Regions from separate parts of the Sulfurovum sp. TSL1 genome, predicted to be linked through region 1. Evidence: riboswitches for the same ligand, from Rfam matches in the RefSeq annotation. Region 1 holds a riboswitch; each other region holds the start of a gene.
What was found. Region 1 has a riboswitch for cyclic di-GMP ahead of LDM98_RS11570 (hypothetical protein). Riboswitches for the same ligand answer to the same signal wherever they lie in the genome.

Region 1 (6,373 bases):
TTTATCAATCTGCACGAAAAAGCACCTGAAAACTTTTTTGACAGATACATCAATCCGATATTTTCTTTGGAATATGACGGCAGTGATATGATCAGAGAGAGACTCTCTCAAGAGATCGCCAAAGAGATACAAGAACGTATTGTTCCCAAATTTAAAGCACAGGAGCTTCATCAGGAAAAACTCTATGAAGAGTTTAATGTCTATGTGCAACAGGCGGGTATCGTAAGTAATGATATAGAGATCGGTTTTGAACATCCCAATAGAGACAAAATGTTGGCTGCCATGAAAAGAGTAGAAGTAAAACTTGAGAGTATCAACGGAGTAGAAGATATCGCTGACAACGCCAATGAGGGCGAGCGTGAACTCAAACTGCGTGTCAATGAATACGGACAACAGCTGGGGTTTAGTGAAGGGTATGTGATCTCTGTACTGAAGGGTGCATTTTTGAAGGCTGAGTATGCAAAGATGTTCAACAAAGAGGGCTTGGTCAGAGTGAAGATAGAAGATGTCTATAAAGAGAATGCATCCGCTATCAGAAACTTTAAACTGACAACCCCGGATGGAAAACAAGTGGTACGGCTTTGGGATATCTGTGATTTTACCTATCAAAAAAGCTTTGTCAAGATATTTAAAGAGGATGGTGAAAAAGTACGTTCACTCTATGCAAGGGTGGAAAAGAAGGTCATTACACCGGTTGAGGTCATGCAGCAGTTAAAACCACTTTTGGATGAGATACAAAAAGAAGGGATCAAGATCATTATTAAGGGTGAAGAGAAGGAGAATGCAAAGTTGAAAAAAGAGCTTGGACAGGCACTGATGATCGCTCTATTCCTGATCTTTATCACTTTGGTCTGGATGTTCAACTCTTTGGTCTTGCCATTGATCATACTGACAACGATTCCGCTTTCTCTTTTTGGTGCGTTGGTCGGAACAAAACTCATGGGTATACATATGACGATGCCGGGTATGATGGGAGTCATAGGACTTGCCGGTGTGGTGGTTAATGATGGATTGATTATGCTTGACTTCATCAAAGGGAGTAAAGATTATGCCCAGATACAGGACAAAGCAGGGATGAGACTTCGTCCTATTTTACTGACTTCTGTGACCACCGTATTGGGCCTATCCTCTTTGATGTTCTTTGCTTCTGGACAGGCGCTCATCCTTCAACCTATGGCTATAAGTCTTGGTTTTGGTATTGCTTGGGCAACGGTCTTAAATCTCTATTATGTACCGTTGATGTATGCGGTTATTTATAGAGTGAAAAACTAAGCTATAGGTTCGGCTTTCTTTTCTTCTAGTAAAAGTGATAAGTCGACATCATCTCCATATGCTTGAAAGAGGCGGCAAATTTTATCGAGGTGAATGTTTGAACGTTCCAGATAGGGGTTGTTGTCTATAAATTCCCAAAACTTTTCAGGATTATTACAGAGGTCTTTGAGATAATGGCGAGTAAGTCTTCCCATTGTTTTTTCCGTATTCTTTAAAAGTTCATTTCTTTCTATGGCAAAAGGTGTTCTGATCCCATAATAGTCTACGGGGTCACCTATCTGTTGAAATCGTACGCCTTGTCTTCTCAGAATACGATCTAATGAAGGTTCCATGATAGAGAAAATCGTAGAATAATGATAGAGGAAAAAGTTTATCCTGGTTGACACCATAAGAAGCATAGCTAAATGTGTTCTCAGCTCTATCGCCGAAAAGTCCTTGTGTTCGAGGAGAGTATTAGATAAGGCTAAACGTGAAACTTCACAGATGGGTAACTTTTCACTCAAGTGCTCGATACCTTCTACATTTCCATCTTTTTGCATAGGCATGCTTTGAACAGGTGTCTCTGCATTGATAAAAAAGACCCTCACTGTACCGACATATTTTTTTCTAGTATTATCTCGTAAGAGATAGAGGAATGATTGTTCATCATCATGGCTAAAAAGATACCCCTTCTCTTCTAAAAACTCAGGTGACATTGAGTACTTGTGCGAAAAAACTTCTGCTCTTACTTGTTTGATAGCTTGAAAATCTTGTACATCGGTTGCGAGTACTAAAGTGTATTCTTCAGTTAAAAGTTTGAAGATCTGTTCTGAGGTCATTGAGACTCTTTCTTTGTAGAAATTAATAAATTTAAGATGGGTAATTCTAATCTACATTCTATTAAATGAAGTTGACATCAATCAGTTGCTTTTTGTAAGAGATTAAATATTTAGAATTCCCAGAATTAAAGTTTGTTAATGATACAATAAGGATTATTGGACGGTCATAAAAAGATATTTTGTATTGTCAAATCTAAACTTATCGTGAGGTAAGGGCGGAAAGTTATGGTTCTTTGATAGAAGATTGCCAAACTACCAATAAATGTATTTCTATGATACGTTTTTTCCTTCACTTTAGTTGTAGTACCTATTTCATGTTGAGTGAGATAGATTGAATTAAACTTTAGGATGAATAAATGAAAATGGTTTTAACCAGTTTTAAACTCTTACTCTTTGTGCTTATCACAAATACCCTCCATGCAAATGATGTTCAAAAGCTTCTGAATGATTTTAATCAGAAAAATGATTTAAGTCAAAAAACAATTGATGAGAATAAAGGGCATTTGGTACTTTTTACCAGAGAAAAACTGGAAAAAATGCATGCTAAAACACTGAAAGATGTATTTAAGACGACACCGGTAGTTTATTATCATGAAAATAGATATGGGTTACCTGATCCTTTGACTTCAGGAGCATTTGAACCTTACCGTAGTAATTTTATCCGTCTTTATGTGGATGGCGTAGAAATAACCCAAGGATGGATGGGAAGTGGTTTGATGCTTTATGGGGATGTGAATATAGATTTTGTTGATCATATAGAGTTTTATTATATGACACCCTCTTTTGAAACCAGTGTAGAGCCTGCATATCTTACGGTTTTTCTCTATTCTAAAGATCCCAAACGAGACAGTGGTGGAAAATTGGATCTTATAGGGGGAAGTAGAGGGTACAATTCTCAAAGTATCAATTATGGCGAGCAAAAAGAAGATTTTTCATATATGATCAACTTCTCTCATACGGATGAAAAAAGAGAGACCATAGATAATGGGACTTCTACCCCTCTTAAGAGAGATTTTGAACGTACACAACTTTTTTCTTATGTTAAAACAGAAGATCAAATTCTTCATTTACAGGTCATGAAAAAAAATACAGACAGTCTTGCGGGCATGAGTTGGGATGCTACACCTTTAGTCTCACAAATTGACTATCTGAATTTACATTTGGATTACGGAATTGATTTAAGTGAGCATTGGCGTACACAGCTTGCCTATGATTGGCTCAAAACTGATATGCTGCAAGAGGATGAGTATAGGGGCACCCCTTTTACCCAATATTACGGGGAATTAGCTTGGACAGATGCTTTGGGCTCAAATATTTTTGATGGTGAGTACAAAAACAGTACTTATACAGCTGAACTAACGTATAAAGAAACGATAGAAGACCACCGTATCACAGCGGGAGTAAAAGGAAGATACAAGAAGCTTGACTCTTTTGAAAGAGATGGACAAGATGCGCTTGTCACTCCTTTTACTACAGAGACGATCGCTACTATTTTTTTCCAGGATCAATATGCATTAAGTGCTCAACAATTGTTAACTCTTGGCATATCTTATAATCACATATCACGAAATGGAGACGTAGAAGATGACTCTCTCTTGCAACTGCGTTTAGGATACCTTTATGCCAATGATCATTGGAGTTATAAAACATATCTTTATCGTACCCAGTTTGCGTTAGAACCTCTTACACGTTATTTAGATTATACAAATTCTAAGGATGTGGCACTGCAGACTACAATAGGTGTGACTCAAGAGCTTGCATATAGTGATCAAAATTATCGTCTAAGATTGATGTTGCTTTTAATGCAGGATGAGGATGGTCTTTTAGAAAATAACATAGCAGGAGCAGAAGGAAATACAAAATATTTCTTTACCGTTTTCAATTATGATTATAATTTTGATATAAATAATAAAGTAAATTTACAACTTTATTATGCAGACTATAAAGACATTTTTGATTTAGATAAGCTTGAAGACGTAAGTGGATATCTTAGTTTTACAAATAGCTATGAAAATTTTGACTTTTACAATGGTGTAGTATGGCATTTAAACAACCTTGATTGGACAAATTATTTTGATCTAACAAGCTCCATTTCTTGGAATTTCAATGAAGACCTGACGTTGACATTAAAGGGACAAAATCTCTTAGATAAAGCTAAAAAAACAAATCTGTTTAGGACAGATCCTGCAACTGGCAGTATCTTAAGTCCTTTGAAAATTTCTCCTATAGATCAACGTATCACTATTGAGTTGGAATATTTGTTTTGAAAAAAATTCTCTTACTTCTCATTCTTGGCTATGGGCAACTTTTTGCGCTAGATAGTGAGAGTACACTTAAAATGTATCATGGTATTTTTACTGCATTGTCTTCAAAAATACCCATCACTGTATATATAAAGGATAAAGAGTACAGAGATGTATTTATCCATTCTAAAAAAATTGTATTATCTAATACAGTTCAGGGATCAGATATTGCTTTAGTGACAGATGAGAGAACGTTAAAGGATATTTTGTATACTAAAAATAGAAACTTTGCTAAAAAACCGATTATTTTTGTAACAAATTATCATTTTTTAAAGATGTCCGAGAAAATCGTTGGGGCATTTTATTGGCGGAAAGGACGCTCACAGTTGTTATTCATTAAGAATAGATTGAGACAATATAATATTACTTTACCTAAAGAGTATCAAAATTTTATGATTGATGAATTATGAGAAAACAGTATTTTGATAAATTTATTTTTTTCTTGATGGCTCTACTCATCATATTTGCTGTATTTTTACAGATCACAACAGTTCAAAGTACAGAGAAACTTAAAAAAGAAGAGATAGATAAAGCAGAACAATACGCATCCAAAATCGCTAAACTTATACTACGACAAACAGACAGTAATATAGAACCAATACTTACAAATAATCCTAAATTTAGAGATTATCTCAACGAATCCCTTCAAGCCTTTTTAACCAAACAGTATCAATATATCTTTGTACTGAAAAAAGATGTAAAAGGAAATTACCGTTTTTTACTCGATGGATCAGAAGAAGAACCTGAAGAGTATAAGACGATTTTTTTCCCTAAAAGTGAACTGTATGACAAGGTATATACAACGCAGAATATGCAAATTATTGAGCAGCATGAAGGGGTTGAACAGATTTGGTTGTCACTGGTTTACCCTATTGTGAGTGAAAATGAAACGCAAGCACTTTTAGTTTTGGACCTTTCAAAATCTTATGGCGAACATCTCAATAAATTTAACTCTCCACTGATGACCGTTGTATGGATGATGCAGATTTTTTTACTTCTCAGTATGTTTTTACTGGTTTTCCTGGCATATAGATATTATAAAATTCGTAAAGAGCTTATTATAGATGATTTGACCTCTGTCTATAAAAAGCAATACCTGCAAGAGTTTTTTGAAAAAAATCGATTGGATGACTACAATGTAATGTTGCTAGACATAGATGAATTTAAAAGGGTCAATCAAAAATTTGGTTATCAATTTGGTGATATTATTCTTACAGAGTTTACAAAAACACTTTTATCTACCTTGTCCCCTGGTGCAATACTTGTACGTACAGGAGGAGCAGAGTTTCTGGTTGTCTCCCCAAAATCAGAGGCTACAGTAGAAAAACAAGCACAAAAAACATTTGATAAGTTAAAAGAAAAAAAATATCTTATAGGTAATGACATACAGTATTTGACCGTTTCAATGAGTGCCATGAGTATTCCAGAAAAAAGTACGTCTGTGCAAAACATTGAAAGGTTGTTGGACGAAAAACTTTTAGAAGTAAAAAGTAACGGTAAAAATGCTTTGGCAATCTTATCCAAAGAAGAACTTAGTGGTATAAATTATAGCAATGTAGATTATATAAAAGAAGCTTTAGAAGAAGAACGATTAATATGTCTTTACCAGCCTATCTATGAAACACAGACAAAAAAAATTAAGAAATATGAAGCTTTAGTGAGACTTATTGATAAAGAGGACCCAAAAAAGCTCATTATACCTTTACATTTTATGAAATTGGTAAAAGGGACAAGTCAATATATCAAAATGAGTAAGTTGGTTTTCCGAGACGTATTTCAAACCTTGAAGAGATATGAGGATGTGGAAATAAGTGTGAATGTAGATCTAGATGATTTAGACAATGCAGATATGATGAACCTTATTACACATAATTTATATGAACATAGAACTATAGCAAATAGGTTGACTTTCGAAATTTTGGAAGATCATGAGGTGAAAGATCATGGAAAAGTTATGTTTCATTTACAACAGTTAAAGGC
Region 2 (6,373 bases), on a different contig from region 1:
ATTCTTTCTGCTTCATTACGGGCCAGTTCGTCACAACGTTCATTTTCAGGATGGCCATTATGCCCTCTGACCCAAGTGCCGCATATAGTGTGAGGGCTTGATATTTCAAGATACTCTTTCCATAGGTCTACATTCTTCACTTTGGCAAAGTTCTTGCGCACCCATCCGTCCAGCCATTCATTGATGGCTTTGACCACATAAGAGCTGTCAGAGATGATCTCTACATCACAAGGCTCTTTCAGAAGCTTCAGCCCCTCTATCACAGCCTGAAGTTCCATACGGTTGTTGGTGGTATGCGCATCTCCGCCAAAGTACTCTTTACGGACTCCCTTGAATTCCAAAATACCCGCATAGCCGCCGGGGCCTGGATTTCCCAGGCTGGAACCATCAGAGTAAAGAGTAATCTGTTTTCGGGCTTGATTTTGCAATTTTTTCCTCAACTTTAACAGAATTTATCGCCATACAATTCGGACAGCGCTTGAAAGAGACAGGGAAACTCTGTTTACATTTTTGACAGAGATAGGAGAAGACCAGGTCTCCCTCTTCAAAGCCATTTTCTCTTGCAGTAGCTAACATATCTACACTGAAAATACCACTTTCTTTTGCAGGTTTTTGCAGATAACCTTTCGCATAGTAAAGTGTTTGCAGCTGTTTATTTGATGTGATTATATCTAAATCGAGTTGTGAATTCGGTAAGAACCAAAGGACGTCAAGAAGCTCTTTGATGCGTTCGGGATCAATGCTCTCCCAGGCACTTTTGGTATCAAGGAATAAAAGTGCTTTGATGATGTGCCTGTAGAGGCTCGGGGCCTCTTTTAAGAGCTGTTTGAGTCTTTCCACTTTTTCCGGTATGGCTAAGGTCTTATTGACAAGGAGTTCTGAAAGATCCAGAAATTTTTCAAGTGATGTTGTCTCTTCTCCTAGCATTGTCAGAGGGCCTAAGACCTCTTTGGCTTTATCGTATTTTTGCATAATCTCATAGACGATCCCCAATTCATAAAGGGCTTGAACATTACGGGGTTTCTTGCGTAGAACTTCTGTGTAAATGGATTGGGATCGTTCCAGAAACCCTGCATGAAGATAGGTACTGCCCAGACGTTCCATCAGTTCTATTTTCCCTGAATCATGGGTAATGTTTTTAATCAGGAACAGATAAATACTGATAGCCTTGTGATACTCTCCGGCATTTTCAAATGCTTTTGCCAGTAGGGTAAGCGGTTTAAGCATATGAGGCTCAAAAGGCATGTCCGCGGTTTCCAAAGCACACTCGGCAGTGTCAAATTTTTCTAGGAACTTGAGCAGGTTCCCTTCCTCTTTTTGCTGTTTATGCAGCCCCCATCCATAGGTAACGAGTGCGATGATGAGAGAGATCACAACAATAAGCATAATACTGAAAAGAGGGTCATTATACGCAGGTAATATATGTTCCAAAATAATCCTTAAGAGAAACAAAGCAATGGGGGAAAGGTTAAAATAACCAGTTACAGGCGCTTTACTCTGTTTACGTCCTTAAATTATATCTAATTAGATATAATTTTAGAATGATAGATAATGCCTCGATAGAATCTTTAAAAAACAGTATTGACATTGTAGATGTGATAGGTAGCTTCATAGAGCTGCGTAAAGCCGGAGCGAACTACAAAGCCAACTGTCCTTTTCATGGAGAAAAAACCCCTTCTTTTGTTGTCAGCCCGAGTAAACAGATCTATCACTGTTTTGGTTGTGGCGTAGGGGGAGACAGCATTAAATTCGTGATGGAGCTGGAAAAACTCTCCTATCCTGAAGCGATAGAAAAACTTGCTTCCATGCATAACTTTTCATTGACCTACAGCAAAGGAAGCTCGGACTACTCTGATGCAAAACGTGTACTTGAAGCCGTAGGTCATTGGTATGTGAAAAACCTTCATCACAATGAAACAGCGATGAAGTATCTGCTTGACAGAGGCATATCCCAAAATTCCATTGAAACGTTTGAGATAGGATATGTGCCAAGCGGAGGTGAAGTGATGCAGTTTCTGCAAAGGACTCTGCTTCCTTTGCCCAAGGCAGCAGAAGCAGGGATCATCGCCCAAAATGAAAACGGCAGCGGTTATTATGCACGTTTGGTGGAGAGGATCACTTTTCCTATCTATTCTACCAGCGGTTCTTTGGTCGGGTTTGGCGGCAGGACCATTACGAACCATCCTGCAAAGTACATCAACTCTCCTCAAACAAAACTCTTCAATAAGTCGAGACTCCTTTATGGGTATCATTTGGCAAAAGAGAGCATCTATAAGAACAAAAAGATCATTGTATGTGAAGGGTATTTAGATGTAGTGATGTTCCATCAGGCAGGCTTTAAAGAAGCGGTCGCCGGGATGGGAACCGCATTGACGCCGGAGCATTTGCCTCTGCTGCGCAAAGGAGATCCAAAAGTGATCCTGGCGTACGACGGTGACAAGGCGGGTATAGCCGCAGCACTGAAAGCGGCCCAGATGTTGTCAGTGGCAGGTTTTGATGGCGGTGTAGTACTTTTCCCTGACGGACAGGATCCTGCAGACCTCATAGCCAAAGGGCAGAGTGAGAGCGTAGCGAAATTGCTTCGCAATGCCAAACCGTTGATCCCTTTTGTGCTGGAGATGATCGTATCTATGTATAATCTCAATGACCCTCGAGCCAAAGAAGCCGCCTTCGGCGCCCTGAAACAGTATTTGGAGACACTCAGCCAGATCATCAAAGATGCGTATATTCCCATGGCAGCGACATTGGTGGGTGTAGCCCCTTCTCTTTTTGGTAAAGAGGCCAATGTAGCCAGGGCAAGAGAAAGTTTTACACAAAAAAGAGATGATATAGGATATTTAAGTATTTTAAAAACACTCATCGAAAATCCTAACCTTATAGATAATGTACTTAGCGTGATGGATACGACCATGTTGGGGGAGTACACCGCACTTTTTACAGCATTGATCAATGGGGAAGACGAGCACCCCGGGCTGGTAGGTTTAAGTATAAATGAGAGTATCAAAGCAATGGATGAAAAGGAGCTCAATAGTGCCCTAATCAACATACTTACGATACACTATAGAAATAAATTGCAGAGTATACCAAGAGATACAGCGATAGCGGCAGAGAAGAAAACATTTTTGCTTAAAAAGATAAAACTGGATATACTTCCAAGACTGAAAAAAGGTGAGCTAGTAGCGTATGACTCACTTCATTAATCGTTGAGAAGGAAAGAAAATGGCAACAGCATCAGCAAGACACATATTGGTCAATGACGAAGCACTCTGTAAGAGCCTCAAAGAGAAGATAAATGCAGGGGAGATCACCTTTGAAGATGCAGCAAAGCAGAATTCCACTTGCCCTTCAGGTGCAAGAGGCGGAGATCTTGGAAGATTTGGCCAGGGACAAATGGTACCGGAGTTCGACAGAGTCGTTTTTAACGATGAGGTGGGTAAAGTACACGGTCCTGTGAAAACACAATTTGGGTACCATCTGCTTGAAATAACAGAACGTGCGTAAAAACTCTGCACAAGATAGGTAAAATATACCTATCTTGTGCTAGAATCCTATGTTCACATCTTTGGGGCATTAGCTCAGCTGGGAGAGCGCTTCGCTGGCAGCGAAGAGGTCATCGGTTCGATCCCGTTATGCTCCACCAAACTTCATGGAATCATCCAACTGCACTTTCCGAACATCTATAAATATGCTAAAATAGATCATACGTATATGGATTCGGTGTAACCTTTTTGATACACTAAAAACAGCATAAGTAAATATAATGCATTATGTTTAGAATTGTCATATTAAATTAATGTAAATGATTTATAATACATGATACTTTTGTAAACATGCTACACCTGTCGTGAGATGGGGTCAGAAAGCCATGGGTCTTGAATGCTATTATGTCATATAGCGAATGAAAAGATCGCCAGGTCACACAATCAGTAGAACAACTTAAGAACTATTTCAAGGTATGCCATGCTCGACAATATGCACTTTTATGATTTTATGCACAAACAGATACTTGTGGTGATCGCACTGTTTGTCGGTACCGGCATGGGGTATCTGTATATGGGGTGGCTCTACTCTTATTCGTTTCTTCCTGAACTTTTATGGTTTTCTTTTGTATTGGTACTCTCATATTGGGGATATAGATTACATAGGAGTTTCTTAGAGCATGATCTTAACATGCAGCAAAAAGAACAATGGCTTGGGCAGCTGAGATACTTTCTATTCAGTTATTTCTCTGTTTGGACGATCATGTTTCTGATCTATACATCACGCAATGATATAGAATTACATTATGTAGCCATAGCAACACAATTGGGCGTTACAGTTGTTTCGGCAACCATTTTGGCTTCACAAAAAAAGCTCGCTCTGTTTACTCTGGTCACACTGATGCTGCCTTTGACCATCTATTTTATCCTGGTAGGTGAGTTTTACAGCTATCTATTGGCTTTTTTTACGATCGTTTTAGGCGGTGTTTTGCTCTATGCCGCGCACAATACCTTTAATTATCTCATTAAAAGTCAATTCCAGGCTTATCATGATGCTTTGACGACACTCGGGAACAGACGCTATTTTATCGAACTTTTGAATGACGCTATGAAAAGCCAAAAACACGATCATCAACATATTTATCTGTTATTGATCGATCTTGATCATTTTAAGACCATTAATGATACTTTGGGCCATGATATCGGAGATATGCTGCTTTGTCAGGCAGCAGACCGTATGCGCGCTTTGAGTAAACAGCACCACAATTTTGTATCCCGTCTTGGCGGAGATGAGTTTTGTGTTCTGAGTACTTCCTTCGCAACTGAGCAGGAGTGTCTTCATCATGCCTCTCAGTTTGCAGAGGAGTTACTGGCATTGATCAGAGAAAGTTACCATATAGAAGAGCATTATTTATATATCAGTGCGAGTATCGGTGTGAGTATTATCAGTGACCCGAAGATGGAAGCCGGTAATTTTATCAAAGAAGCGGACATCGCCATGTATGAGGCCAAAGGGAAGGGAAGAAACGGCATTATCTTCTTCAATGAGACACTTGCAAAGCATGTCGAATGGAAACTTGAGATAGAACGTTTATTGCATTTCTCGCTTCAAAACAATGAAATAACATTGACCTACCAGCCACAGTACAATGCGGAGAATGAAATTATCGGTTGTGAAGTCCTTTCCCGTTGGGATAACGAAACATTGGGAGAGGTCACTCCGACTGAATTTATACCGATCTCGGAAAAAACGGGGTTCATTATAGAGTTGGGATTTTATATATTAAAAGAGGCATTTCTCACATTGAAAGAATGGGAAGAAAAGGGTATTTTGTTGCAACAGATGTCTATTAACGTCAGCATGAGACAGCTTTTTCATTATCATTTTATCAATGATGTGAAACATCTTTGTGACACCTATCTTAGCAAAGAACAACGCTCAAAGATCGTCTTTGAGATCACAGAGACTTCCGTTGCAGAAGATATCACAAAACTGATCAAAAACATGAAGATCCTTCAAAATTACGGTATTCGTTTTTCAATGGATGACTTTGGAACAGGGTACTCCTCTTTAAGTTATCTTCGACAGTTACCTATCAATGAGATCAAGATCGACAAGTCGTTTATCTCTGAATTGCATCATCTTGAAGAGGGTGAAGACAAATGTTTTGTTGAAACGATCTTTACCATCGCTAAAAACCTCAAGTTGAAGATCGTTGCCGAGGGGATTGAGAATGAAGAACAGCGCAAGTTTCTTGTAGATCAAAAATGCGATATTTTACAGGGGTATTATTTCTCAGGACCAGTGATTGATGAGGCATTTGAAAGACTCTTCCTGGAGGCAATCCATAGGAAAACTTTGAGTAGTGTTGATGATTTCATCGCTATGATATAGGTTAAGGCTTACCTGATGTTTATTCAATGGGATTTTGTATACAATAGAACAGTATAGGGTTAATTAAATGGATGGTGACCCCACGGAGACTCGAACTCCGGTAACATGGATGAAAACCATGGATCCTAACCGCTAGACGATGGGGCCACATAATGTTGATAGATTACAAGTTAAAAATGGTGACCCCACGGAGACTCGAACTCCGGTAACATGGATGAAAACCATGGATCCTAACCGCTAGACGATGGGGCCATCTGTAACTTGTGGATGGCATTATATAGATAGGGCGCTTAAAAATCTCTTAAGATAGGATATAATTTATCTAAAATAAGGAAAAAAATATGGATTTTAAAAGAACCGTTTGGATTTTTATTACGGCTTTTCTTTTGAGTGGCTGTGCATCTAAAGAGTATGTACAACAAAATTCTGCCTACATCATATTTAAAACCCCTACCTTTAAGTATGCAGATATGGGGTTCATCTATGAGAATGAAGAGGC
Region 3 (6,373 bases), on a different contig from region 1:
GCAATGGTATTGAACGCTTCCGTATGTTGCAGTAGATACGAGAGCTTCTCATTTTGTGAAGCGATGAGTGTTTGATTGAGAAGGAGGTCACTGGCAGTGTATCCTGTAAGCGTCAGCTCCGGAAATACAACGACACTAACCTCTTTGGCGTGTGCATCTTGGATAAGTTTGATGATCTCTTCGGCATTTTTTGCAGGGTTCCCTACGATGGTCTTGTTCACAGCCGATGCAACTCTATAATATCCGTACATACAGTTCCTTTTAGGTTATCCCCGGATGAAGGTCCAGGGATGATAAACAATTCATTAATCTCTTGATTCAACCACTTCAATACTGATGATGTCATCATTTTGTTGGATCTGGTCCAGCACCATGAAACTTTCCGTATCGTCTTCGTCGATCGCACCAAATACTGTGTGAACACCGTCAAGGTGTGGCGTTGCTACAAAAGTGATGAAGAATTGGCTTCCACCTGTGTTCGGTCCTGCGTGTGCCATAGAGAGTGTCCCTCTTCTGTGTGGATGCGTACTTGTATCCGTTTCACAGTCGATCTGCCATCCTGGTCCACCTGTACCAGCCATAGCCGGATTGTCTTTAGAATACGGACAACCACCCTGTGCCATAAACCCAGGGATCACTCTGTGAAATTTCAGACCGTTATAGAATCCGGTTTCTGCAAGGTGAGCGAAGTTCGCAACCGTGTTAGGTGCATCATCTTTAAAAAGCTTAGCCCAGATCACCCCTTTAGAAGTGGTGAATTTAGCGTAGTTGTATGTATCCATTACAGATTGAACGATATCGTATCTTTTTGTTTCTCTTCCAAACATGTGTGTTTAGTCCTTATATATTAAAATTTTGATATTATTATACCACTAAAAGATAAGAGGTTTAAACCATGGAACTATGCGTAGCACTTGATCTGCCGTCAGCTGAAGAGAATTTGGCCCTAGCTGAGTCACTCAAATCGTACAATGTTTGGATGAAAGTAGGATTTCGTGCCTACATCCGTGACGGGAAACCTTTTATAGAAGCACTCAAAGCGATCAATCCTGATTTCAAGATATTTTTAGACCTCAAACTTTACGATATCCCCAACACTATGGCAGATGCAGCAGAAGAGATCGCCAAACTCGGCGTCAACATGTTCAACATCCATGCCTCGGCAGGGGCTGTCGCTATGAAAACAGTGATGGAGAGACTGGCATCTTATGAAAACCGTCCATTGGTACTGGCTGTGACCGCACTGACCTCATTTGATGAAGCGAACTTCCAGAGCATCTACGAAAAAAGCATAGACGAAAAAGCGGAGCAGTTCGCAAAAATGAGTTATGAAAACGGTTTGGACGGTGTGGTATGTTCTACCTTTGAGAGCAGGGCCATTAAAAATGCTACGTCAGAGAAATTCCTGACGCTCTGTCCTGGCATCAGGCCTTTCGGTGAAGATGCCGGAGATCAGCAGCGTGTGGCGACGCTGGATCTTGCAAATGAAGAAGGAGTAGACTACCCTGTTGTAGGAAGACCTATCTATAAAGACAGTGACCCGCAAAGTAAAGTAGAAGAGATCCTCAAAGTCATTTCTACTTTTTGATCTCTTTTTTTGATTGGGTCATATGGACAGCATTGTCCATACCTTTCATCATAAGATATGCACCTAAAGCAAACATTCCCAGTACGATAAGAGGCGTAAGTTTTTTTAACATTTCGAACCTTGTTGTATAAATCTTTAGATGTAATGATAATCAGTTTTTTTGTGATTTTCCTAAAATATAATTGATCAAAGTGAAAAAAAGTAAAATTAAAAACAATTGAGATTATTTTAAGCTTCTATTTAACCCAATCTAATTATAATCTCATCCACAAAAACACAAGGACAGTTGGGTGAGTTGGCTGAAACCACATCCCTGCTAAGGATGCGTATTCGTAAGGGTACCGAGGGTTCGAATCCCTCACTGTCCGCCACCAAAGGCCCCTAAATTACGTATTTTCAGACTATCCAGTTATTTAACTCTGCCAAAATTCCCCAATTTAACTAGAACTCAGATATTGTTTGAGTAGTGAGGGAACAAATCCTTTCAGTATACTTAAACTTATATATTGTATGACATATAAAAAGAAAAAAAATATAAGAATTTATTAAGATACAACCTTAATTTAATATTAAATTTGTTACTATTTGCCTTCTTAAGGATATGCCAAACTTACTGCGAAGTAAGGACGGAAAGTCACGGATCTCTCGTTAGACCGCCGGATTGCCTTACTATAAAACTAAAATACAAGATGTGAGGCACTTATCCTTTACTCCTTATTTTTTATTTAAACTTTTTTTGAACACAGATAAAGTTATGGATAAAAAAATTTCGATAAGCATACCTCTGTAAATCATATTTTAGTTTGTATAGAAACCTTAAAAGAAAAATAGTTACGTAATTATTATAAAGGTTTAGAATGTTCAAATTTATGAAAAAGCTCTCTCCTGTTATTTCACCTATGATCGCATCATTGTTTTTATTTTCCAGTACAGTTAGCTTTGTAGAAGCAGCGACACATACTAGTACACATATACAATATCTAAATGAACAGGCCTTTATAAAATCGTACCATATGAACGGGCAAGAAGATGCCTCGTTATTCGATCAAGATACAGACACTTTATATACATTACAAGAAAGTGTTTTAATTGAGAGAGTTTTCTCTAAAGATGTTTCTTTAAAAAGCATGAGCGTCTTTGGATCAAGTGACTATCAGGTTGCAGTTGAATATAAAGTCAATGGTTTATGGGAAACAGCAACTTCATGGAATACGCAATCATTAGCAAACCTTGATAATGATTGGAATACTTTTGCATTCAAACAGATAGTTGATACTGATGCTATTAGATTGACATTGAACCCTTTAAAAAGTTTACCAAAAGGTTTGGCAGAAATTAGATTTGAAACTGAGGAAGGAACTAAACTTAACACCGTTGTAAAAACTGTTCTTACCCCAGATGCCGGAGTGCAGCTTGATAGCCAAAGAGTCTATCAAGCAAAAGAGCAAACGGCCGTACTTAGTACAGATGCAAATCTAAGAAAAAACGGTACCTTCTCCATGGATATCGCATATCAGCCAGAACAGATAGAAAAAGCCGTATTGAGCTATGAAGTTTCAGGTGTCACCGGAGGAGCAAGTGTTATCCGTGCGATCAATGACGAATTGGCACAGGGAGGATTACTGGTACAGGCAAGCGCACCTACACTAAAACAGGCTAAGAGCACAGAGGTAACTGAAGAGATCAACCCTCAATGGCTTAAAGCCGGTACCAACAAGATCCGGTTCATTCCTCATGAGAAAGGTGACCTGCCTATACCATATCAGATCAAAAACATTAAACTCTCTTTAACACTCAATGACAACATTCAATCAAAAGATACTTCTCCTGAACTTGTAGCATTCCAACCGCAAACAGGGCTTTACTATGGTGACTATGCGTATGTAAGAGGTTTTGTCACATCAGATAAAAATGAATCACCTAAGATCACGGTAGACGGAAAAGAGGTTAAAAGTACTTTAGGTTCATTTGAAACACTGGTGAAAGCAGACAGCACAAAAGATGTAAAGGTAGTCGCTAAGTTTTCAAATGGAAAAACCCTTACCAAAACCCTTTCTATCAATACAAACTTTGCTTTGTATGAACCTAAAAGCAAAACCGTACAGCTTAGTACAAACGCAGTCAAGCTTCTCAATGATAAAAATGCTGATAGCAGAGGTAAAACATATATAGTAGCCGCTGAAACGGGAGCAGAAGTAGCGTTCAAAACAGCAAAGCTCAATATTAAAAGAGAAGCACTACAGACAAAAAAAGACATCAAGGTCTTGAGCCTTAATACACGTGATCTTCCAGAACTTGACCAGGGTATGGTTAACGTTACTAAAGGAGATGCAGAGGGATATCGTTTCTTGCCTCACGGTATCAAGTTTGATAAAGAGAACAATCTTGAAATCGCATACGATGAGAGTAAACTTCCTAAAGGAACAAGCGCCAAAGATGTCAAGACTTACTTCTTCGATGAAGAGGCAGGACGTTGGATGCCGCTTCCAAAAGTAGCAAGTGCAGCAGGTGTGATCACCTCTAAAACAGATCACTTCACAGATATGATCAATGCCGTTATACAAACACCCGATGCACCACAGGCAAAAGCCTACGGCGCGACACAGATCAAAGATCTTAAAGTAGCCAATCCTGGTGCAAAGATCAATCTAATAGAAGCGCCTAAAGCTTCTAGTATGGGTGATGCACAACTCTCTTATCCTATTGAGATCCCTGCAGGAAGACAGGGGATGGCGCCGCAGCTTGGCGTAAGTTACAGTTCGGGTGCTTCGAATTCATGGATGGGACTTGGATGGAACCTCTCTACGCCAAGTATCGGAATTGATACACGCTGGGGTGTGCCAAGATATAACAGTAAAGATGAGACGGAAACCTATACGATAGGTGGACAGCAGCTTAGTCCTATGGCACATAGGAGTGCTCCGATACCAAGAACAGCTGAAAAAGTATTTCATCCAAGGGTAGAAGGGTCATTTAATAAGATCATCAGACACGGTGATAAACCAAGTAATTACTGGTGGGAAGTGACAGCTAAGAACGGTACAAAAAGTTATTATGGTGGTAACGGTACAGGTGTGGATAATGATGCTGTGCTTACCAACGCAGATGGCGATATCTCACACTGGGCACTGACACAATCAATTGATGTTTACGGGAATACGATCACATACAGCTATACTAAAGTGCAAGATACCGGAGTACGTAAAGATGAAGGAACGGTACCTGGATACCAGCTCTATGTGAGTAATATCAACTACACTGGATTTAACGGTGACAGCGGTGCATATGATGTGACATTTATCCGTGACAGAGATTTGCAGGAAGATAGAAGAAGCGATGTTTCAATCGATGCAAGGCTTGGATTCAAGCGTGTAACAGCTGATCTTCTTAGAAAAATACAGGTAAAGTTCCAGGGCACTGCATTCCGTTCATATGAGTTTGTTTACACCAAAGGTGCCTTTGAAAAGACACTGCTTTCACAGATCAAGCAGTTTGATGCAGCAGGAGAACACTTTAATACACATAACTTCGAGTACTTTGATGAAGTGAGGGATGCTAACGGTAAGTATATTGCTTATGAAGCACCGAAGTACTGGATTGGTGAAGCAACACCGCCTGAAGATGAAGATTCTACATCCGTACCGGATACACCTACTATTCCTCCGGGAGGCACTACAGTACCGACTCCTGTGATCACACCACCTGAGAATGATCTGATTGATGCAGTCAATGTCAATATCAATGGTTTGATGAATGCGATAAATCATGCAAATGAAACTTCACGTGTGCAGCTTGATATTGAGGGCATCCTTACCCACGGCGATTCTCTTTTCCATCAAAGTAAAGAGAATAACGGATTTGAACGTGATCAGGTAGTGGTTTCTCAAGAGGACACTTCATCCATATTGGCACAGACGGCTACTGAAGGAGTGGCTGAGATTATCTATCCTGCCAGTACAGATGGTACGCTTGATCATGTACGTGTATGGAGAGCACCGTTTGACGGTGTCATTAACATTAACGCACCGGTTGCACTATTAGAAGATGCCAGTGAAGCTAGGGCTGCGTATGAAACTTCGGATGGTGTACGTGTTGCGATCCAACATGAAGAGGGAGAAGTGTGGAGCGCTCTTATAGAAGAAAATGACTACAGTGTAAAAACTCCTTCAGGTACAGAAAATATTACCGTCAATGAAGGGGATAAAATTCTCTTTAGAATACAGACGCTTCAGGACAGTGCTTATGATATCGTCTCTTGGAATCCATCCGTTACCTATACAGATAAGCCAAAAGGGATTAAAGATGCTAACAGGCTCCCGTTGTACAGCTACAATGCAAGCCTGGACTCTTTACCGGAGGGAATTGCCTTGGAGGTACCTTCCAAAGGCAGTCTGAATGTTTCAGGTGAGATCACAAAGCCCGCCACTACGGATGACGTTATTTTCTCACTTATCAAATTCGATGGAGAAGGTAAAAACAGTGTGGTTTGGGAGCAAACATACGGTGCAGATCAGACAGCCTCTTTTAAACCGGATCTATCGTCTATTGAAGTAGATGCAAACGATAGATTCCTTGCGTTGGTTCAGACAAAAAGTAACGTTGATTTCAAATCGATCAAATGGGACCCGAGTGTTACGTACAATAAAATAGAGAAAAGCTTCGTGGACCGTGTTGTTCTCGGACAGATCGATAAAGCATCCTATGAGGGTGAAATGGCTGCGCTTTATACCGTACAGCATGCGGTTAAAAACAGTTTTGGATGGGAAGCACCTTCTGATACGACAC
Region 4 (6,373 bases), on a different contig from region 1:
GTTTCAAACTTTGCATCACTTAACCTAAAAACACTTTCACTGATAGATTTTCATGAGGACAGCAAAGAAAAAACATTACATCAAAATATACATGCGTTAAGGGCACGTTTTGGGCTGGATATTATTAAAACAGGGAATGAATTTTAAAATAGTATAAAAACTATTCAAGTTGTTAGTGTTTCATGCTACAATTCTATATGAATTTACAAAGATTATTCTCGAAAATAAAAGAGCTTCAAACGGTGGATGACTCTTTGGTCATTGCACTTTATACACTTTCAACCAGGGCACTCCTGGTTGTTGTTCTGTTAGCTATTTTAGTCACTGTGGCCTTATATCCGGAACTTAGTGGCAGTATTTTAGTGTGGGCACTGGGTTTGATGCTCCTAACAGGATATAGGCTTTATTCTGCCTATATGTTTAGAAAAAACCCTAAAAAATACTCCATGGCATTCTGGTATAAAAAGTTTGCCTTTACTACTATATTGACCGCACTTATTTTCTCAACATTAGGTTTTGTTTTTATCCATCAAGTGGATCACTACTATCAACTTTATATCGTTGCGGTACTTGTAGGCCTCTCTTTGTGTTCTACACTCTCTTTAGCGGTAGATGCACGGCTCAACATCATATATTCAGCTATTCTTTTATTACCTCTTATTTATACCATGGCATTTCTTTATGATACACCTTTGCATATCATACTTACCATTTCATTGATCTTGTATTTTATTGCACAAGTGACCAATATCTATAATATGTATCGACAGAAGAATGCTTTTAATATGTTGCAGTCAGAACATATGCTTTTAAACAGTCTATTTAAAAATGCACCGCTAGGTATCTTTACCTATAATAAAGATCTAAAGGTCCTGGAGTGCAATGAACAGTTAAATAAACTATTAGAGTATGAAAAAGATGAGATGATAGGAATGGATCTTCATATACTTCCGGACAAGGATATAGTAAAAGTATTAGAAAATGCCATTATAGAGGGTACAGAGTCTTATGAAGGTCCTTATGTATCTCTCAAGAATAAGTCGTTTTGGATCGATGCTAAAGTGTTCTCTTTTACTGACCTGGATAATAATATTTTGGGCGGTGTAGGCATCATAGAGGATAAAACGAACGAACATGCCGCCTTAACAGAGCTTGAATATATGGTACAGCATGATGTGCTGACCGGTTTGTTTAATCGTAGAGGTTTTCGAAACTATATGGAGAAGCTTGTAACGAGTGCAAAACATCAAACATATTTTTCCATACTTTTTTATCTTGACCTGAATCAGTTTAAAAGTATTAATGATTCTTTGGGACATCAAGTTGGAGATGATGTGCTGCTTGTTGTTTCAAAACGTTTGACAGATCTTTTAGGAGAAGATCGTATGGTAAGCAGACTGGGGGGAGATGAATTTATCATTATCATTCCACATGTATCAGAAGACAAACATATGGCATATAAAGAAGCTGAAGCGTTTTCCAGAGAGATACAGGATCTGTTCTTGGAACCATTTATCATACAAGAAATGCATTTACATATTAAATCAAGTATAGGTATCGTTCTTATGGAACCGGCTTATACAAATATCAACGAGATCATTAGACATGCTGATCTCTCTATGTATCAGGCAAAGAATGATAATGGACATGTTGCATATTATGATCCATCGTTAGATAAACAACAAAAAGAGCTATTTATACTTCAGCATGATCTGGCCTATGCAGTCAAAAAAGATCAGTTGGGTCTTATGTATCAACCTGTAGTTTCCATAGATGGAGATGTAGTGAGTTCTGCTGAGGCACTTATACGTTGGGAACATCCGGATAGAGGGTTCCTGTCACCACAGGATTTTATACCATTGGCCATTAAAGCAGGTTTGCTTTCACACATTACATGGTGGGTTCTTGACAATGTATGTCAACATATCTCTCAGTGGAAAAAAGAGAATAGGTGGAAGCTTGAGTATATTTCGATCAATGTGAATGCACAGCAATTTGTAGAAACTGATTTTGCTAGTGAATTCCTTAAAAAGTTAAGAGAGTATGGTCTAGAGACTCAAGATATCATGATAGAGATCACAGAACGGTCACTCATCGATAATTTTGATAATACAGAAGATGTAATTAATGAATTACGCAGACAGGGAGTGAGATGTGCCATTGATGATTTTGGTATAGGCTACTCTTCTCTATCTTATCTGAAGAAGCTTTCTTTCCATACATTGAAAATAGATAAGGAATTTATAAAAAATATAGAATCCATTCCTAAAGAGGTACATCTTATTTCAAGTATTTTGGACATAGGAAGACAATTTGACTACAACATCGTTATCGAAGGTATTGAAAATGTACAGCAGCAAGAGCTTCTTAGAGAGTTAGATCCAAAACTCAGGTATCAGGGATATCATTTTTGCAAAGCCATTGATATAGAAGAGTTTACTGAACGTTTTTTAAAATAGTGATGTAAGTTCTTAGATTTTTATCTCCCTTTCATATATTGGATCATTAAAGATGTATCTAATTTTTGATTCTATATAATACTTCTGTTTATAGTAAAGAGATTTTTTAAATATTGTTTGTTGTGCCAAACTTGTTGTGAAGCAAGGACGGAAAGCCATGGGTCTTAGCTCCAAATATTATTTAATTCAAACTTATTTTGTTGTGCCAAACTTGTTGTGAAGCAAGGACGGAAAGCCATGGGTCTTCAATGGGAAGATCGCCAGGCTGCCAAAATGAATTTACTTCTTTTGTGCAACTGCAACATCCAATTACACAAGGATATTTATGAAAAGATTTCACACGCTGATCGGTATTATCGTATCGTTCACACTTATGACACTCATCTCTGGATGTGGTGGAGATACTACATCTTCTACTCCAACTGGTACTCTATCACTCAGTATGACAGATGCACCACCTCAATTAGGTCCTGATGTGACGGAAGTCAATATTGCCGTTATCGGTATTGAATATAATCATGATGGAAACTGGATTACTGCTGATGATTTTGTACCTCAAACATTCAACCTACTTGATCTTCAAAATGGTAAATCACTTCACCTAGGGGATATGATACTACCAGCAGGACATTATTCTGAAATTCGTTTCAAACTGGCTGCACCTTCAAAAATATCAGAAGTTAAAGCTAATCCGGATTGTAATGTAACCTATGCAGATGGTACCTCAGTACCATTATTTGTTCCAAGCGGAGCACAAAGTGGATATAAAGGAAAAGGTGCATTTGATATCACTGCTGATGCAAAAATTGCAGTAACTGCAGATTTCAATATTCATAAATCAATCGTTGTGCAAGGAAACGGAGATTATATTTTAAAACCTGTTATCAGATTAGTGGTAACTGAACTTTCAGGTATGATCAATGGGACTGTAGTAGATATAGCTGACTATAATACGACTTCAGATTCTTTAGTGGTTTACAGTTACAGATCTGGCGAGTATGATGTCAGTGAAGAAGATGGAAATGCAGATGGAATCAATTTCCAGAATTCTGTAAGCAGCAGCGATGTCAATATGAGTGATGGTAACTTTACGTTGTCATACCTTGGTGAAGGTAACTATAGCCTTATTACGGCACTTTTTGTAGGTGATGTATTTGCTTCTGTTGTTGATCAAGAAGACAATGTTGAAGTACTTAATGGACAATCAACACTTGTTGATATCAATACGTCAAACTAAAATCATTAGTTAAATATGCAAAGATACATACAGTGTATGTGGCTTTGCAGATAGAGGTTCCATTATGGATCTCTATCGTTGGTGCTACTTAAAAGAATTCTCAAAATGTATTTTAAAAAACGATCTGTCCGTCTTGCTGCATACGTTTGATAATACCTTGTGCCATCTGATGGCCTTGATACGCTGCTTTTCTACACCATTCTATGGCTTTTTCTTTGTCTTCTTCACAGCCCAATCCCATATCATAAAGTGCGCCTAGGTTAAACTGGGCTTTTGCATTACCTGCCTGCGCTGCTTTAGAGAAGAGTATAAATGCTTTTTTGTAGTCCTGGTGTACACCACGGCCTTCTTTGAACATGGCACCCAAATTGTTAAAGGCGTCTATGTTGCCTCTTTTTGCTGCTTCTTCGTACCAGAAGGCTGCTTCTGATTCATTTTTCTCACAACCTTCACCATTTTCCAGCATCAATGCCACTTCAAACTGTGCCAATGGCACTTCTCTGGTTGCAGATTCCAGATAGTAGTCAAAAGCTTTTTTCGTATCCTGATTCACTCCAAGTCCCCTGAAGCAGAGATAACCCAGATAATAGTAGGAAACGGGGTCCTTTTGTTTTTCCAGAGCAGTGTAGAGTTCAAGAGCTTTGTCGTATTCTTTTGCGAGTAATGCGTTGTATGCTTCTTGTGCTAGAGGGGTCATTATACACCGAACCCTTCAAGTTCAGTTTGAACTTTTTCCATTTTGACTTCTGCATCTTCCAAAGCTTTTTTGTTTTCTGTAATGACATGTTCAGGTGCATTGGCAACGAACTTTTCGTTGTTCAGCATACCACTGAGTTTTTGTATCTCTTTTTCCAGCTTCTCTTTTTGTTTGCTAAGTTTACCGATGATCGCACTTAGGTCAATCTCTTCAGTCGGGATATAGACTTCAAGGTTGTCAGATACATCTGTAACGGCGTTTTCTACTTTTGCATCTACAAATTCGATCTCTTCTACTTTTGCCAGTTTCTGTATAAACGGTTTTGCTACATCCGTATCGATATTTGTACCAAGTTTGACGTATGCCTTTGCGATCTTAGAGTTACCCATATCTATGATGACCTTGGCTCTTCTTATCGCGGTGATGGCTTCTTCGATAATGGCAAAGGTTGCTTCAGAATCAGCATCCTGTTTAACTTCTTTAGGGAAGTTCATTACCATGACCGAGTTCCCGCTTTCCAGTTGGGTACCTGAGAGTTTATGGTAGAGATGTTCAGAGATAAATGGCATAAATGGAGAAACCATTTTCAGTGTCTCTTTGAAGACCGCACCAAGTTCTGCGATAGACTCTTTGCTTGCTTTGGAGTATTCGATACCCCAGTCACAAAACTCGTTCCATACAAAGCGGTAGAGTGCAGTTGCAGCTTCATTGAACTTATAGGCTTCAAGCGTTTCACGTACTTCCTCAACAGCTTTTGCCAGACGGGTTTGCATGTATTTACCAAGCGGTGTCTTGATCTCTATATCTTTGAGGTCAGCAAATGTATCTACATTCATCTGAAGGAAGTTAGATGCATTGTAGAGCTTATTGGTAAAGTTTCTAAACTGTTCGAGGTTCTTTGCACCAAGTTTGATGTCACGTCCCTGAACAGCAAGGAATGCCAGTGTAAATCTGATGATATCGGCAGAGTGTTCTTCGACCATATCAAGCGGGTCAATAACATTACCCTTGGACTTACTCATCTTAGCACCATGTTCATCACGAACAAGCGCATGCATATAGATATCTTTGAACGGTAACTCGCCTCTGAAATGTTCACCCATCATCATCATACGTGCAACCCAGAAGAACATGATGTCAAATCCTGTGATCAGCAGTGAATTCGGGTAGAAGTCAGCCAGGTCACTGTCGTTGTATGTTCCTTCCATTTTACCGTTGTTCCCCCAGCCTAGTGGTGAGAATGCCCAAAGTGCAGAAGAGAACCAGGTATCGAGTACATCAGGATCCTGGTGTATCTCCTTACTCGCACAGTGAGGACACGCTTCAGGGTTCTCATGTTTGTCAGCCCATTGATGATCACATGTATCACAGTAGAAGACAGGGATACGATGCCCCCACCAGAGCTGTCTTGAGATACACCAGTCTCTCAGTTCGTCCATCCATGCTCTGTAGGAGTTAAGCCAATGAGGAGGGTGGAACTGTGCTTCACCTGCATAGGTCTTTTCAATAGACTTTTTCGCTACCTCACTGCGTACGAACCACTGTTTTGAAATATACGGTTCTACGATATTCTTACATCTGTAACAGTGGCCAACCTGGTGAACGTGATCTTCGATCTTGACGATGTAACCTTCTGCTTGCAGTTTTTCCACGATCGGTTTTCTTGCTTCAAGTCTCTCCATCCCGGCAAACTCACCGCAGTATTCGTTGAGGATACCTTTTTCATCAAATACAGTAATAAATTCAAGATCGTGACGTTTACCGACTTCGTAGTCGTTCTGGTCATGTGCAGGGGTTACCTTTACGATACCTGTACCAAATGTCATATCGACATGATCGTCAGCAATGATCGTGATCTTTCTGTCGGTCAGGGGAAGTATTACCTCTTTGCCGATGATATCTTTGTATCTCTCATCATCAGGGTGAACCATGATTGCAGTATCCCCAAAATAGGTTTCAGGTCTTGTTGTCGCTACTGTC

Region 2: it holds a riboswitch for cyclic di-GMP, as region 1 does, so the genes downstream of both, LDM98_RS07780 (bifunctional diguanylate cyclase/phosphodiesterase) here and LDM98_RS11570 (hypothetical protein) in region 1, are expected to answer to the same signal.
Region 3: it holds a riboswitch for cyclic di-GMP, as region 1 does, so the genes downstream of both, LDM98_RS03760 (SpvB/TcaC N-terminal domain-containing protein) here and LDM98_RS11570 (hypothetical protein) in region 1, are expected to answer to the same signal.
Region 4: it holds a riboswitch for cyclic di-GMP, as region 1 does, so the genes downstream of both, LDM98_RS03480 (DUF4382 domain-containing protein) here and LDM98_RS11570 (hypothetical protein) in region 1, are expected to answer to the same signal.

The regions. Positions count from the first base shown of each region.
Region 1 is NZ_BPFI01000004.1:86,863-93,235, forward strand. Features, by position in the region: gene LDM98_RS11560 (efflux RND transporter permease subunit) at 1-1,272, shown strand, start outside; gene LDM98_RS11565 (acyl-homoserine-lactone synthase) at 1,269-2,090, opposite strand; cyclic di-GMP riboswitch class I at 2,273-2,350, shown strand; gene LDM98_RS11570 (hypothetical protein) at 2,447-4,357, shown strand; gene LDM98_RS11575 (hypothetical protein) at 4,354-4,803, shown strand; gene LDM98_RS11580 (EAL domain-containing protein) at 4,800-6,373, shown strand, end outside.
Region 2 is NZ_BPFI01000001.1:1,586,129-1,592,501, reverse strand. Features, by position in the region: gene rnhA (ribonuclease HI) at 1-428, opposite strand, end outside; gene LDM98_RS07800 (lipopolysaccharide assembly protein LapB) at 388-1,431, opposite strand; gene dnaG (DNA primase) at 1,542-3,200, shown strand; gene LDM98_RS07790 (peptidylprolyl isomerase) at 3,220-3,501, shown strand; tRNA gene LDM98_RS07785 (tRNA-Ala) at 3,565-3,640, shown strand; cyclic di-GMP riboswitch class I at 3,823-3,923, shown strand; gene LDM98_RS07780 (bifunctional diguanylate cyclase/phosphodiesterase) at 3,961-5,874, shown strand; tRNA gene LDM98_RS07775 (tRNA-Glu) at 5,947-6,021, opposite strand; tRNA gene LDM98_RS07770 (tRNA-Glu) at 6,052-6,126, opposite strand; gene LDM98_RS07765 (hypothetical protein) at 6,216-6,373, shown strand, end outside.
Region 3 is NZ_BPFI01000001.1:766,657-773,029, reverse strand. Features, by position in the region: gene LDM98_RS03780 (NAD(+) synthase) at 1-251, opposite strand, end outside; gene LDM98_RS03775 (peptidylprolyl isomerase) at 306-827, opposite strand; gene pyrF (orotidine-5'-phosphate decarboxylase) at 896-1,588, shown strand; gene LDM98_RS11755 (hypothetical protein) at 1,578-1,700, opposite strand; tRNA gene LDM98_RS03765 (tRNA-Ser) at 1,869-1,959, shown strand; cyclic di-GMP riboswitch class I at 2,182-2,257, shown strand; gene LDM98_RS03760 (SpvB/TcaC N-terminal domain-containing protein) at 2,446-6,373, shown strand, end outside.
Region 4 is NZ_BPFI01000001.1:681,811-688,183, reverse strand. Features, by position in the region: gene LDM98_RS03490 (DNA polymerase IV) at 1-147, shown strand, start outside; gene LDM98_RS03485 (EAL domain-containing protein) at 198-2,459, shown strand; cyclic di-GMP riboswitch class I at 2,654-2,732, shown strand; gene LDM98_RS03480 (DUF4382 domain-containing protein) at 2,785-3,696, shown strand; gene LDM98_RS03475 (tetratricopeptide repeat protein) at 3,809-4,393, opposite strand; gene LDM98_RS03470 (valine--tRNA ligase) at 4,393-6,373, opposite strand, start outside.